4 regions of the Rhizobium sp. 62_C5_N11_2 genome follow, and region 1 is predicted to be linked to each of the others. Evidence: predicted binding sites of a transcription regulator. Region 1 holds the regulator's gene; each other region holds the start of a gene.

What was found. Region 1 encodes LexA, which represses DNA repair genes until DNA is damaged. Its sites were predicted from a motif close to TGTTCNNNNTGTGTTCNG; they were not measured.
Region 2: AB8B31_RS01255 (ATP-dependent helicase) is a predicted target of LexA. The motif match lies at 2,033-2,050, and genes of this name have one in related genera.
Region 3: AB8B31_RS14190 (ATP-dependent helicase) is a predicted target of LexA. The motif match lies at 2,179-2,196, and genes of this name have one in related genera.
Region 4: AB8B31_RS21465 (ImuA family protein) is a predicted target of LexA. The motif match lies at 2,060-2,077, and genes of this name have one in related genera.

Annotation. Positions count from the first base shown of each region.
Region 1 is NZ_JBPWPW010000001.1:1,808,676-1,812,124, forward strand. It holds gene AB8B31_RS09200 (ComEC/Rec2 family competence protein) at 1-1,003, shown strand, start outside; gene lexA (transcriptional repressor LexA) at 984-1,703, opposite strand; gene AB8B31_RS09210 (VOC family protein) at 1,902-2,798, shown strand; gene kdsA (3-deoxy-8-phosphooctulonate synthase) at 2,795-3,449, shown strand, end outside.
Region 2 is NZ_JBPWPW010000001.1:242,834-246,282, forward strand. It holds gene AB8B31_RS01255 (ATP-dependent helicase) at 1-1,985, opposite strand, end outside; gene AB8B31_RS01260 (membrane protein) at 2,093-2,359, opposite strand; gene AB8B31_RS01265 (BON domain-containing protein) at 2,539-2,799, shown strand; gene AB8B31_RS01270 (hypothetical protein) at 2,916-3,176, shown strand.
Region 3 is NZ_JBPWPW010000001.1:2,811,743-2,815,191, reverse strand. It holds gene AB8B31_RS14190 (ATP-dependent helicase) at 1-2,136, opposite strand, end outside; gene AB8B31_RS14185 (VOC family protein) at 2,382-2,858, shown strand; gene AB8B31_RS14180 (PrkA family serine protein kinase) at 3,269-3,449, shown strand, end outside.
Region 4 is NZ_JBPWPW010000001.1:4,378,607-4,382,055, reverse strand. It holds gene AB8B31_RS21485 (hypothetical protein) at 1-130, opposite strand, end outside; gene AB8B31_RS21480 (HpcH/HpaI aldolase/citrate lyase family protein) at 269-1,189, shown strand; gene AB8B31_RS21475 (DUF1737 domain-containing protein) at 1,189-1,395, shown strand; gene AB8B31_RS21470 (metallopeptidase family protein) at 1,498-1,935, opposite strand; gene AB8B31_RS21465 (ImuA family protein) at 2,097-3,041, shown strand; gene AB8B31_RS21460 (Y-family DNA polymerase) at 2,953-3,449, shown strand, end outside.

The DNA of each region.
Region 1 (3,449 bases):
CGGCGGCTTTTCCACCGCGCTGTTTTCGATCGAGCATTTTCATCGCCTGACTGCCTATGGCCTGCCGGCAAACCTCGCGACGATGCCGATCATCTCCTTCATCATCATGCCGGCCGGGTTGCTGGCGATGCTGCTCATGCCTTTCGGTCTGGACGTTTTGCCTTGGAAGGTCGTCGGATTCGGCCTCGATCTGGTGATCGCGATCGCAAAGACGGTGTCCGGCTGGGGTGGCGACATCGGCATCGGCCGCTTGCCCGCTTGGTATTTCGCGATAGCCGTCGCAGGCTTTCTGCTGCTGACGCTGCTCCGCACCCGGCTGCACCATATCGGCACATCGATCATCGCGGTGTCGACGCTCGTCCTCTTGCTTCTGCCGGTTCCCCGGCCGCCGGATCTGGCGATTTCGGAGGATGGTGGTCTCGTCGCAATCGTCGAGGCGGGGGCCATGGCTTCCAACCGTGAAAGACCGCCGGATTTCATCTTCGACCAGTGGCAGAGAGCGCTGGTCCTGCCGACGCATCACCCGCCGAAGATGCTGGATGGTCCTGCTATCCCGCCGGAGGGAGAAGACCGCCGCGTCAGGCTTTCCCGCGATCAGCAGAACGAAGCAAGGTCGGCGATGCGGGCGGCTGCAGCTGGTGGTGAAGCAAACCGCTTTTCCTGCGTCAAGAAGGCCTGGTGCATATCAAGGCTTGGCAATGGTCACGTGGTTGCTGTCATCGACAATGCCGCCTATCTCGGTCCGGCATGCGACGCGGCCGATATCGTCGTGACGTCGGTCCGCCTGCGCTTCAACAGCTGCCGCTCAGGGGCGACGCTCTTCACCGGCGAAACGCTGCGCAGGACCGGTTCCGTCGAGTTGCGCTTCGCCGACGCCGGCCTGGAGGTCGCAACCGCATTCGATGCATTGTCGCGGCCATGGATGCGGCATCGCGCCTATGACTGGCGCAGCAACAGTTTTGCCGAATCCGGACTGCCTGATGTCAGTGATAGCGGCGAATGAGGCCGACGAGCTTGCCCTGAACCTTGACGCGGTCCGGCCCGAAAATCCGGGTCTCGTAAGCCGGGTTGGCCGCCTCCAGCGCGATCGAGGCGCCTTTGCGGCGGAAGCGTTTGAGTGTCGCTTCTTCGTCATCGACGAGAGCAACGACGATGTCGCCAGGACTTGCGGTGCTGCCGTTGCGAATAATCACGGTGTCGCCGTCGAAGATGCCGGCGTCGATCATCGAATCGCCCTTGACCTCGAGCGCATAATGTTCACCGGAACCGAGCATGTCCGCCGGAACGACGATTTCGTGGGTGTTGTTCTGGATCGCCGAGATCGGAACACCGGCGGCGATACGGCCCATGACCGGCACGGATACCGAGTTGCCGTTGTCGGCGACGGGTTTTGCCGGAGCAGGAGTGGCGACCGGCTGCGGCTTGCCAAGGCTGCCCTCGATGACGCTGGGCGAAAAGCCCCGCCGGGGCTGAATGCTGGGGCTGTAGGCCTCCGGAAGCTTGATAACCTCGAGCGCACGGGCGCGGTTCGGTAGGCGGCGAATGAAGCCACGTTCCTCGAGCGCCGTAATCAGCCGGTGAATCCCGGACTTGGAAGCGAGGTCCAGGGCATCCTTCATTTCGTCGAAAGATGGCGGAACGCCGGATTCCTTCATGCGCTCATGAATGAAAAGGAGAAGCTCCTGTTGTTTGCGCGTGAGCATCGACGTTGTGACCTCGTGATTGAAACAAATCCAGAACAGACACTATATGTTCCATATGTGTTCCGCAAGTAGCTAAATTTCCGTAAAACTTGGCGCCAACTCGTTGAGATTTTTATTTTCATTCGCCGGATTGGGACACATGTCTTGCATTGAGGGGCGCGCCATCGCACATCTCTTGCCGCTTCCAGGAGGGATATCATGAACGAGCGTTCCGCCAAGCCGCACCCGCTGGATCATGTGGTGCTGCCCGTCGTCAATATCGATCTGGCGCGCGAGAGGCTTGGCAAGCTCGGCTTCACCGTTGCCGCCGATGCACGCCATCCCTTCGGAACGGAAAACGCCTGCGTCTTTTTTGCCGACAAGACTTATCTGGAGCCGCTCGGGATTGCGAGTGTCGAGGAGAGCGAGGCCTCAGCGCGGCAAGGCAATGTTTTCACCGCCCGCAACCGGGCCTTCCGCTTCCGCTGCGGCGAGGAGGGGCTTTCGGGGCTTGCTTTCGGTAGTAAGGATGCCGGCATCGATCATCAGAACTTCGTCGGCAACGGATCGAGCGCCGGCGAGATGCTGCAGTTCACCCGGCCGATGACGATGCCGGACGGTTCTGAGAGCGTCGCCGGCTTCAAGCTGGCTTTTGCCGGCGACCTGCGAGCGCCCGATCTCTTCCTTTTCAGCGTCGAACGCGTCAATCCGCTGCCGGCCGACCGCGGCGCGCTGGAGACGCATGCCAATGGCGTCACCGGCATTGCCGAGATCGCGCTCTGCGCGCCTGATGCCGCCGCTTTCGGAGCCTTCGTCGGCCTTGCCGTGGCGCAGGCGGCAGTCGAGAAAACCGGTTTTGGCGTCAATGTTGCTGCTTCGAACGCGAAAATCAGCCTGATGACGCCGGAAGGGCTAGAAGCCTATTTCGAGATCGCCGGCTCATCCGCCGATCGCGGCCTCCGTGGCCGGGCAATCCTCTTCATTGTCGCCGATCTTGCCGTGACAGAAGCGCATTTGGCTGCTAACGGGGTGACATACACGCGCAAGAACAATCGCATTCTGGTGAAGCCCGCGCCCGGGCAGGGCACGCTCTTCGCCTTCGAGGAGACACGATGAGCACTGAGACGAATTCCGAAGTCAAGATCGGCGAAGGCCAAGGCCAGGTGACCTTTTCCAATACCGGCCGCCTGTCGCTAATTGCCGGTCCCTGCCAGATGGAGAGCCGCGACCACGCCTTCATGGTTGCCGGTACGCTGAAAGAGCTTTGCGCAAAGCTCGGCATCGGCCTCGTCTACAAGAGCTCCTTCGACAAGGCGAACCGCACCTCGCTCTCGGCTGAGCGCGGTATCGGGATCGAAAAGGGCATGGAGGTCTTTGCCGACCTCAAGAAGGAGTTCGGCTTTCCTGTCCTGACCGACGTTCATACCGCCGAGCAATGCGCGGAGGTGGCAAAGATCGTCGACGTCCTGCAGATCCCGGCCTTCCTTTGCCGCCAGACCGACCTTCTCATCGCCGCCGCCAAGACCGGCCGCGTCGTCAATGTCAAGAAGGGCCAGTTCCTCGCCCCCTGGGACATGAAGAACGTCCTGAAGAAGCTCAACGCCAGCGGCAATCCGAACGTGCTGCTGTGCGAGCGCGGCGCCTCCTTCGGCTATAATACGCTGGTTTCCGACATGCGCTCGCTGCCGATCATGGCGGCGATGGGCGCGCCCGTTATCTTCGATGCCACCCATTCCGTTGCGCAGCCGGGCGGGCAGGGCGATTCCT
Region 2 (3,449 bases), 1.6 Mb from region 1:
GATTTCATCTGTGGCCAGCTGCAGGCCTCGAAGAACTGCAGCAGCGTCGCAGGAATGAAGCGGCTGCGTGAGGCATAGACGTGCCGGTCGCCCTGCGAGTTCTGACCATAGGTGAAGAAGCGTTGCGGCACGACAAGGTCGAGACCATCCCGGGCGCGCGTCATGGCGACATAGAGCAGCCGGCGTTCCTCTTCGATTTCGGCGGTGGTGCCGACGGCGAGATCGCTCGGTATGCATCCGTCGACGACGTTCAGCATGAAGACCCTCGTCCATTCCTGGCCCTTGGCGGAATGGATGGTCGACAGGATGAGATAGTCTTCGTCGAGAAGCGGCACGCCCGCCTGGTCGCTGGTCGCATCGGGCGGGTCGAGGGTGAGCTCGGTGAGGAAACGCTCGCGCGAGGCATAACCGCCGGCGATCTGCTCGAGCTGTAACAGGTCGGCCTGCCGCGTCGCTGCGTCCTCGTGCAGCCGTTCCAGATGCGGCGCGTACCATTGCCGCGCCAGGCCGATTTCCGCCGGCCAGCCGGCCTTGCCGGTCTTCAGCTCCTGCAGCATCGAGACGAACATTGTCCAGTCTTCGCCGGAACGCGGCGGCGCCGGCATGGCAGCGAGAGCAGAAATCGGGCTGGCATCCTCGGCCATCTGGTCGAGCGTCTTCTGCGCCGTCGACGGCCCGACGCCCGGCAGGATCTGCATCAGCCGGAAGCCGGCCACCCGGTCGCGCGGGTTCTGCGCGAAGCGAAGGGCGGCCAGCATGTCCTTCACATGCGCGCTGTCGAGAAACTTCAGCCCGCCGAATTTGACGAAGGGAATGTTGCGCCGGGTCAACTCGACCTCCAGCGGCCCGCTGTGATGCGAGGCGCGGAAGAGCACGGCCTGCTGCTTGAGCGTGAGGCCTTCCTCGCGGTTGTCGAGCACCATGTCGGCGACGTAGCGCGCCTGCTCGGCCTCGTCGCGCACCGTGACGAGGCGCGGCCTCTCGGATGATTGCCGCTCGGTCCAGAGGTTCTTGGTGAAGCGCTCCGAGGCGAGATCGATGACGGCGTTGGCGGCGGCGAGGATCGGCTGCGTCGAGCGGTAGTTGCGGTCGAGGGTGACGATATTGGCGGCCGGGCTGAAGGCGGCGGGAAAATCGAGGATATTGCGCACCGTCGCGGCGCGGAAGGAATAGATCGACTGCGCATCGTCACCGACGACGGTCAGCCCCTGGCCGCCGGGCTTCAGCGCCAGCAGGATCGAGGCCTGCAGCCGGTTGGTGTCCTGATATTCATCAACGAGCACATGGTCGAAGCGGCTGCCGATATCCTCGGCAATGACAGTCTCGCCGACCATCTGCGCCCAGTAGAGCAGCAGATCGTCGTAATCGAGCACGTTCTGGCTCTGCTTGGCCTCGACATAGCTGGCGAAAAGTTCGCGCAGCTGTTTTTCCCACGCCGCGCACCAGGGAAAGACGTCGCGTAGCACGAGGTCGAGCGCGGTTTCCGAATTCACCGCTCTGGAATAGATGGCAAGACAGGTGCCCTTTGTGGGAAAGCGGCTTTCCGTCTTCGAGAAACCAAGGTCGTGCCGGATCAGGTTCATCAGATCGGCGCTGTCTTCGCGGTCATGGATGGTGAAATCGGCATCGAGGCCGATCTGCTGGGCATAATCGCGCAACAGCCGCGCGCCGATGCCATGGAAGGTGCCGGACCAGGAAAGCGCATCCGCCATGACGCCGGCATTCGCACCAAGCACATCGCGGCAGATGCGCTCGACGCGCCGCGCCATCTCGGCGGCTGCCCGGCGCGAAAAGGTCATCAGCAGGATGCGGCGGGGATCGGCGCCTTTGACGATCAGATGGGCGACCCGATGCGCCAAGGTATTCGTCTTGCCGGAGCCGGCGCCGGCAATGACCAGCAGCGGCCCGGCAATATGGCTGCCGTCGATGAGCGTGCCGTGCTCGACGGCCATGCGCTGCTGCGGATTGAGCTTTTCGAGATACATCCAGCCGTCCGGTCGGGCTCCCGCAGAATCACTGGGGAAAGATTAGATGTTCCTTGAATGTTCGCGATTGCCGCCTCTGTCAAGCGATCTGGCGCGCGAGCAACATCTCAGTCGGGGAAATCCGGACCGACTACGCGCCGCACCAGCTTCAGGCTGCGGTCGGGCTGAAGGATATAGGTTTCCTCCACGCGCTGTCCCGTCCCGTTGTAGAACTGGTTGTAGACGGCGCTGCCGACCGGCGACTTGGTGAGCTTCGTTCGCGGCTGGCCGCCATAGGTAATGCTGCCGGGAATGGGTTCCAGCGCCGGCGTATCGGCCGAGGAGCAGCCGGCAAGCAATGCCCCGGCAAACAAGACAGGCAGAAGCGCTTTCATCGTCATCATCCCTCTTTCGACTGCAGCCAGATATGGAAGTCGCCGCACCTTTCGCCAAGGGTAGCCCATGCCGCCCGCGCAGGTATCGCTGTCGAGCAGGCTCTTCTTTTCCGGGGGACGCAACGAAATGCGTACCTGCGACGTTAACAGACATCAACCAACATCAGGAAACGTTCACGGTGCTCGGCTTTCCAGCATTCACGGGGCATGACGAGCCCGGCCCGCAGGGCCACAGCGATGCCGCGACGCGCGCCTCGGTGGAGAGCGCCCTTCATGCGGCCGCCGATTTCGAAGCCGGCGAAATCACCGTCGGCATATCCGGCTACTATGTCATCCTGGAAGGTTTCGTGCGCCGGCGGGGTGATGTCGAGCGCGCGGTCGAGATCGCTGAGGGCGTCGTCGGACGAGGCTATGTGCGTGGTCGCCTGCTGCGACGCTGAAGTCTTGAGAATGGGATGCCGCGCCGGTTCGCGCGCTCATGTCTTTGCGATGCATGAAGGGAACCAAAACACCCTCCCACGTGTTGAAAGGCCGGACCTAAACGCTGGAGACCCCCATGCAGTCGCTTCTTCGCATCTCTGCAATGACCTTGATAACAGGCGGTGTCTTTGCCGGCTCCGCCCACGCCTCGCTGGAAACCGGCACGAATTATTCCGCTTTGCCGAAGGACCAGATCGCCCTCAACGAATATACCGGGACCGTCGCCTGCACGCCGGCAGATCCTCAGTATTTGCCGTCCTTCATCCGCGCGGCGGATGGCACGATCATCGGTGTCGGTTATGTCGAAGTGGAGAATGAGGGCGGCGCGGACTGCTGAAACATCCGCTTTGCTCGGACGAGGCTCGCCTGCGTTTCCGCAGAGGTGACGAGCCTCTAACCATCATCATGATGGCTGGCCATCTTCTATGAATACACCTGTACCAGGCGCAACGCCTGCTGCACCAAAACCCGGCGCGAGTTCGATGCAGGGTTAAGTAAAATTAAAGCATTGTCCCGTTCCGGCACGTTCCGTTTACGAACGACCTGAAGCGGCCTGGAAATCCTGACCGAAGTGCAGCGCATAACCCCGAAAATTGGAATCGATTTTCGG
Region 3 (3,449 bases), 1.0 Mb from region 1:
GCGGGACTGGCCGTAGCCGCCGCGACCGTAACCGCCGTAGCTCTGCTCCATTTCGGCGACCTCGACATGGGTTTCCGGCAGTTCGTCGAGGAAACGCGAGGGCAGGGTCGATTGCCAGAGGCCATGGATGCGGCGGTTGGAGACGAACCAGATGTGGCAGCGGTGCTTGGCGCGGGTGATGCCGACATAGGCGAGGCGGCGTTCCTCCTCCAGGCCGGCGCGGCCGCTCTCATCGAGCGAGCGCTGGTGCGGGAAGAGGCCTTCCTCCCAGCCGGGCAGGAAGACGGTGTCGAATTCCAGGCCCTTGGCCGAATGCAGCGTCATGATCGAGACGGCGTCGAGGTTCTCGTTGGTCTCGGCATCCATCACCAGCGAGACGTGTTCGAGGAAGCCGCGCATCGACTCGAAGCTTTCCATCGAGCGGATCAGTTCCTTGAGGTTCTCAAGGCGGCCGGGGGCTTCGGCACTCTTGTCGTTCTTCCACATGTCGGTATAGCCGGACTCTTCGAGGATCTGCTCGGCAAGTTCGGTATGCGGTGTGTTTTCAAGCAGTTCCTGCCATCGGCGGAAAGATTGAATCACGTCGAAGAGCGCCTTTCGCGCCTTCGGCTTCAGCTCGTCCGTCTCGATAATGTCGGCCGCCGCCGCAAGCATTGGTATATCGCGGGCGCGGGCATAGTCGTGCAGCGCACGTACCGTCGTGTCGCCGAGGCCGCGCTTCGGCGTGTTGATGATGCGTTCGAAGGCGAGGTCGTCGGAGGCTTGAGCGACCAGGCGAAAATAGGCCATGGCATCGCGGATTTCCAGGCGCTCGTAGAAGCGCGGGCCGCCGATGACACGGTAGTTGAGGCCGAGGGTGACGAAGCGGTCTTCGAATTCACGCATCTGGAAGGAGGCGCGCACGAGGATCGCCATGTCGTTCAGCAGATGTTTGCCGCGCTGGAGCTGCTCGATCTCCTCGCCGATGGCGCGGGCTTCCTCCTCCGAATCCCAGGAGGCGTGGACCTGCACCTTGACGTCATCGGGATCGGAGCGGTCGGTGAACAGCGTCTTGCCGAGGCGGCCCTCATTATGGGCGATCAGATGGGCAGCGGCGCCGAGGATATGTTCGGTCGAGCGGTAGTTGCGCTCGAGCTTGATCACCTTGGCGCCGGGGAAATCCTTTTCGAAGCGCAGGATATTGTCGACCTCCGCGCCGCGCCAGCCATAGATCGACTGATCGTCGTCGCCGACGCAGCAGACGTTCTGCGGCTCGCCCTTGGGGCGCTGGGCGAGAAGCCTGAGCCACATGTACTGAGCGGTGTTGGTGTCCTGATACTCGTCGACGAGGATATAGCGGAAGCGGCCGTGATATTCCTTCAAGAGATCCGGGTTCTTGCGGAAGATCGCGATCGGATGCATCAGCAGGTCGCCGAAGTCGCAGGCGTTCAGCGTCGTCAGGCGCGCCTGATAGGCAAAATAGAGATCGCGGCCGCGGCCATTGGCAAAGGCGCGGGCGTCGCCCTCGGGGATATCGGCGGGGCCGAGACCCTTGTTCTTCCAGGTGTCGATCATGCCGGCGAACTGCTTGGCCGGCCAGCGCTTGTCGTCGAGGCCTTCGGCCTGGATCAACTGCTTGATCAGGCGGACGACGTCGTCGGTATCGAGAATGGTGAAATCGGAGCGCAGGCCGACGAGCTCGCCGTGGCGGCGCAGAAGTTTGACGCCGATCGAGTGGAAGGTGCCGAGCCAGGGCATGCCTTCGACGGCGCCACCGACGAGCAGCGCGATGCGCTCCTTCATCTCGCGGGCCGCCTTGTTGGTGAAGGTGACGGCGAGGATCTGCGAGGGGAAGGCACGGCCGGTGTTGAGGATATGGGCAATGCGGGTCGTCAGTACGCGCGTCTTGCCGGTGCCGGCGCCGGCCAGCACGAGGACGGGGCCTTCCAACGTTTCGACGGCTTCGGTCTGCTCGGGGTTCAGCCCGGCGAGGTAATCCGGCCGCTTGCCACCGTCGCGAGCCGCCATGGCGCGCGCCGCGATGCCGCCGCCGGCGACGGGCGCCCTTTCGGCGGGTGCGGCAGGCGGCTGCGGCTTGCGCGCCATCTCGCCCGGCTCTTCGTCGAAGAAGGGCATATCGTCGAAACTATTGCTCATGGCGCGTAATGTAGTGATTCGGGAAGGAAAGACCAGAAAAGATGTTCTGCTTTCATTCCCGAGCCGCCGCTATTCCGGGCGGTAGGTTGCGGGCAGCAATGCCGCCGCAGAGCGCGGCCATGGTGGTCACGCGGGCGAGCGGGGCCAAAAAACGGTTCGCGGCCTGTCGGAACCGGCGCCGGTGGGGCGTCCTTAGGTCATCGGACAGCAGTCCGGATCGATACCGTCAACAAGGAGGTCGTTTCATGCCGAAGGTCGTTTCAAATCTCTGGTTCGCCGAGGAAGCACGCGAAGCCGTCGAATTCTATGTGTCTGTTATCCCGGATTCCAGGATCGGCCGCACCACCATTTTGCCGGCGGAAACGCCGAGCGGGCCTCCCGGCAGTGTCGAACTGATCGAGTTCACGCTCGCCGACCAGGCCTTCCTGGCGATGAAGGCCGGCCCGCTCGATAGCTTCAATCATTCCTTCTCGATCGCGATTCTTGTGGAAAGCCAGGCCGAGATCGATCGGATATGGGAGGCATTTCTCGCCAATGGCGGCACGCCGGAGGCCTGCGGATGGCTGAAGGACCGCTGGGGTCTTTCCTGGCAGATCGTGCCGCGCACGCTGTCCGAAATGATCGCCGACAGCAACCGCGAGCGGGCCAGGCGCGTAACCGAAGTGATGCTCGGCATGGTCAAGATCGATGTCGCCGCGCTGGAGAAGGCATTCAACGGCTGAGTCGCGCGGTTAGCGTATGATCACGATGATGGGCGCATAGTCGCGATGCGTCCGTTTCCATCATGTCTGAAGCGGATCGGCACACGCTGTCCTGCATCGACTTTGCGCAGATTGGCTGCCAACCGTCGATTTCTCCAGTGCTCGAATCACGGGCGACATTGCACACCTTTTTCATCTTTCTGTCACGTCGCGAAATGTGCTGATACCGCGATGGCACCCTTCTCCACTACAATAAGGAACAGTTTCGTAGAGTAAAAAAATAACCGGTGCATGCACGTTTTTGTGCATTGCCAGAAACAGCCGGTGAGCGTGGAATATACCTGCGAAACTATTGATTCTTAGGAATGTCGTGTCCATCTCCTTGGTATGACGACCTAGAGCCTGTGGCATTAACCTTGAATGGAGGGCCCATGCTGAGTGAATCCGTATTTGATGCGTTCACCCGCACCTATGATGCGCGTCGCGAAACCGATATGTCGATCGCGGAGTATCTCGACCTTTGCAAAAAGGAACCGCTTGCCTATGCCAATGCGACCGAGCGCCTGCTCGCCGCGATAGGCGAACCGCAGATGGTCGACACCGCCAGGGACA
Region 4 (3,449 bases), 2.6 Mb from region 1:
GCGCGCGTCCGACCATGAGCACGGTCAGGATGCCGCCGACGGCGAGCGTCACCGAAAAGGTGAGAAGCAGCATGGCCACGAAAACGGTGGCGCCGGCAAGCATGAGGAAGATGGAGCGAATGTTCTGCATGGTTAGAGACCTTTCTTCGGAAAGGAATGTGGTCCTTCTCTTTCCTCTCTGCAAGGCAAGCGTGGCTTTTTGTTGTTCTGCTCGATGTTCTGGAGTGGGCTGCTTGCTTCGGCTTTCAAAGCTTGGCACTAATTCGCCATGAGCCGAAACCCCGCGACCCGCTCCGCCCGCCTGCGCCGTTCGGTGCTGAGCGTGCCTGCCATCAATCCCCGCGCCCTCGAAAAAACCCATGCGGTCGATTGCGATGCGGTGATCTTCGATCTCGAGGATTCCGTGGCGCCGGAAAGGAAGGCGGAAGCGCGGGAAAATCTGAGGAATTTCTTTTCGGCTCGGCCGCTCCAAGGCAAGGAACGGATCATTCGCATCAATGACCTGTCGACCAATTTCGGCCTGGCGGACATGGAACTGGTAATCGCGCTCAATCCCGACGCCGTGCTGCTGCCGAAGGTCGACGAACCGCAGGATATAATGGCGGTCGGCGACCTTCTCTCCGAGGCGGATGCACCGGAAGATCTGCGTATCTGGGCGATGATCGAGACGCCGCGCGGCATCCTGAATGCGGCTGTTATCGCCGAAGCCGGGCGCACGCCGGGCTCGCGGCTCGATTGCCTCGTCGTCGGGCTCAACGACCTGCGCAAGGAAACCGGCGTGCTGCCACAGCCGGGGCGGAACTATCTCGTGCCGTGGCTGATGCAGGTCGTCCTTGCGGTCAGCGCCTACGGGCTCGATGCGATCGACAGCGTCTTCAACGATTTCAGGGACGAACAGGGTTTTGATGCCGAATGTCTGCAGGGCCGGGCGATGGGCTTTGCCGGCAAGATGCTGATCCATCCGGCGCAGATCGAGCCCGCCAACCATCATTTCGGCCCGGATCCGGCAGCGATTGCAGAAGCGGAGGCGATCATCGCGGCCTTTGCCGATCCCGCCTCCGACGGGCTGAACGTCATCAACGCAGGCGGGCGGATGGTCGAGCGGTTGCATCTTGTCCAGGCGGAAAGTCTGGTCCATAAAGCCCGCCTGATCGCAGCCCGCCAGGCTGCAGCACGAAAGACGATGTGATGAAACTCTACCGCTTCCTGACCGGTCCCGACGATGCTTCCTTCTGCCACAAGGTCACTGCCGCCCTCAACAAGGGCTGGTCGCTGGAGGGCTCGCCGACCTATGCCTTCAATGCCGCAACCGGCGCGATGCAGTGTGGTCAGGCCGTCGTCAAGCATGTCGAAGGCAAGGATTACCATCCTGAGATGAAGCTCTCCGAGCAGTGAGGCTCAGCGCATAACCCCGAAAATCGTAATCGATTTTCGGAGGATTATGCGTGATTGAAAGTGATGGAGCGTCCTTAGCGCGTCCTTTGGACGCGCGGCGCTCTAGCGCTCGGCGGCTTCCTCGGCGCTTGCCTCGATCCGCTCCATGTCATCGTCGCTCAGCCCGAAATGGTGGCCGATCTCGTGGATCAGGACGTGGGTGATGATATCGCCGAGCGTCTCGTCGTTCTCAGCCCAGTAATCGAGAATGGGGCGGCGGTAGAGGCGGATGCGGTTCGGCATCTCGCCGGTTTCCAGCGTGAAACGTTCGGAAATGCCCCTGCCCTCGAAAAGGCCGAGCAGATCGAAAGGGGTTTCCAGCGCCATGTCCTCGAAAACGTCGTCATCGGGGAAATCTTCGATCTCGATCGTGAGGTTGGTCGTCAGCTGGCGGAATTCATCCGGCAGATGGCTATAGGCCTCCATGGCCAGCGACTCGAAGGTGCTGATCGTCGGCGCATGGCGGTCCCGCCAATCATCGCTCTGGTCTATGCGGGCCATGAATATTCCTTCCTTTGCGGGCCCATATAGAACCTTTAGCGCCGATTTTCGAGTGCGGAATCAAAGGCAGGAATAAATTCATAGAAAATGCCCGTTGACTCTTCATTAGCTCTCTGGAATCTATAAGAACATAACAGGAACAAGACGGATCGGAGAACGCCATGGCGCAGCACGCCCTGGCGCGCGAGCGGCTTTTTGCGCTCCGCGAAACCATTGCCCGACTGGAGGGAAGGCCCGCGCCGGCGCTTGCCGCAGCGGAGCAGGAAGCCCTGGCGGAAGGACGCAAGACCCGCCAGGAGCGCATTCTGCCGCCCCTGCCGTTTGGGGTGGAGTTTCTCGACGGGGCGCTGGAAGGCGGCTTGCCGCTCGATGCGATCACCGAATTCCGCTCGGCTCTGTCTCGCGATGCAGGTGCTGCAAGCGGGCTGGCGATGGCTGTTGCCGCGCGACTGCAAAAACGGGAAGCGGATGCCGGCAGGCTTCTGCCGTTGCTCTGGATCGGCGATGCCGTCGGCACGCTGGAGGCCGGTCGTCCCTATGCCCCCGGGCTTCGGGATTTCGGGCTGAGCCCGGAGCGGTTTCTCCATGCGGCGCCGCGCAAGCTGGACGAGGCGCTCTGGCTGGCGGAGGTGGCGGTGGAAAGCGCTGCCTTCTCGGCCGTCATTTTCGAAGTGCGAGGCAATCCCGCCCATTTCGGCCTGACCGAAAGCCGCAGGCTCAGTCTCAGGGCGCATGCTGCCCGCCGTCCGCTTTTTCTTGTCCGCCAGGCCGGGGCGGAGGAGGCAAGCAGTGCGGCCTTCCGTCTGCATGTCGAACCAGTCCCGTCCGGTCTGCGGCCGTTGCCGGATGGATCGAAACTTTCCGGCAGCATCGGCAATCCCATTTTCCGTCTCACGCTGGAGAAGAGCCGCAATCCGGCCCCGCTCTCCTTTCTTCTGGAGTGGAACCCCCATGAACGCGAATTTCTCCCTATCGCCGAACCAAACCTCGTTCGTCCTCCAGGCGAACAGTCAGCGCATTCTGGCGCTCAGCTTCCCGCATCTGCCAACGGACCGCATCGCCCGCAAGCGATGGGGGCTCTCCTGGCGTTCGAAAGGGCGTCCTGAGACGCCGCCTATCGTCTGTTCCGGCAAGCTCAACAATGCCATGCGGCTGACGGCACTGGACGAGTTGGCCGAGAGGCTGGGGTTGAGGAAGGAGCTGGGCGTTGCCGAAGCGCGCGCCATGTACCCCATGCTCGAGGTCGCGGAAGAAGATCCGGCGGCCGACCGCCGGTTGCTGGAGGCAATTGCCGACTGGTGCGACCGTTATACGCCGCTGGTGGCGTTCGACGGCAAGGACGGCCTGTTTCTCGACATTAGCGGCTGCGCCCATCTCTTCGGCGGTGAAAAGGCGCTTCTTCGGGATGTGCTGTCGCGGCTTTTCCATATGGGGTTCGATGCGCGAGGCGCAGTCTCATCGTCGCCCGGCCTTTCCTGGGCCGCGTCCCGCTTCGGGCAGGGCGGCGTGATCGA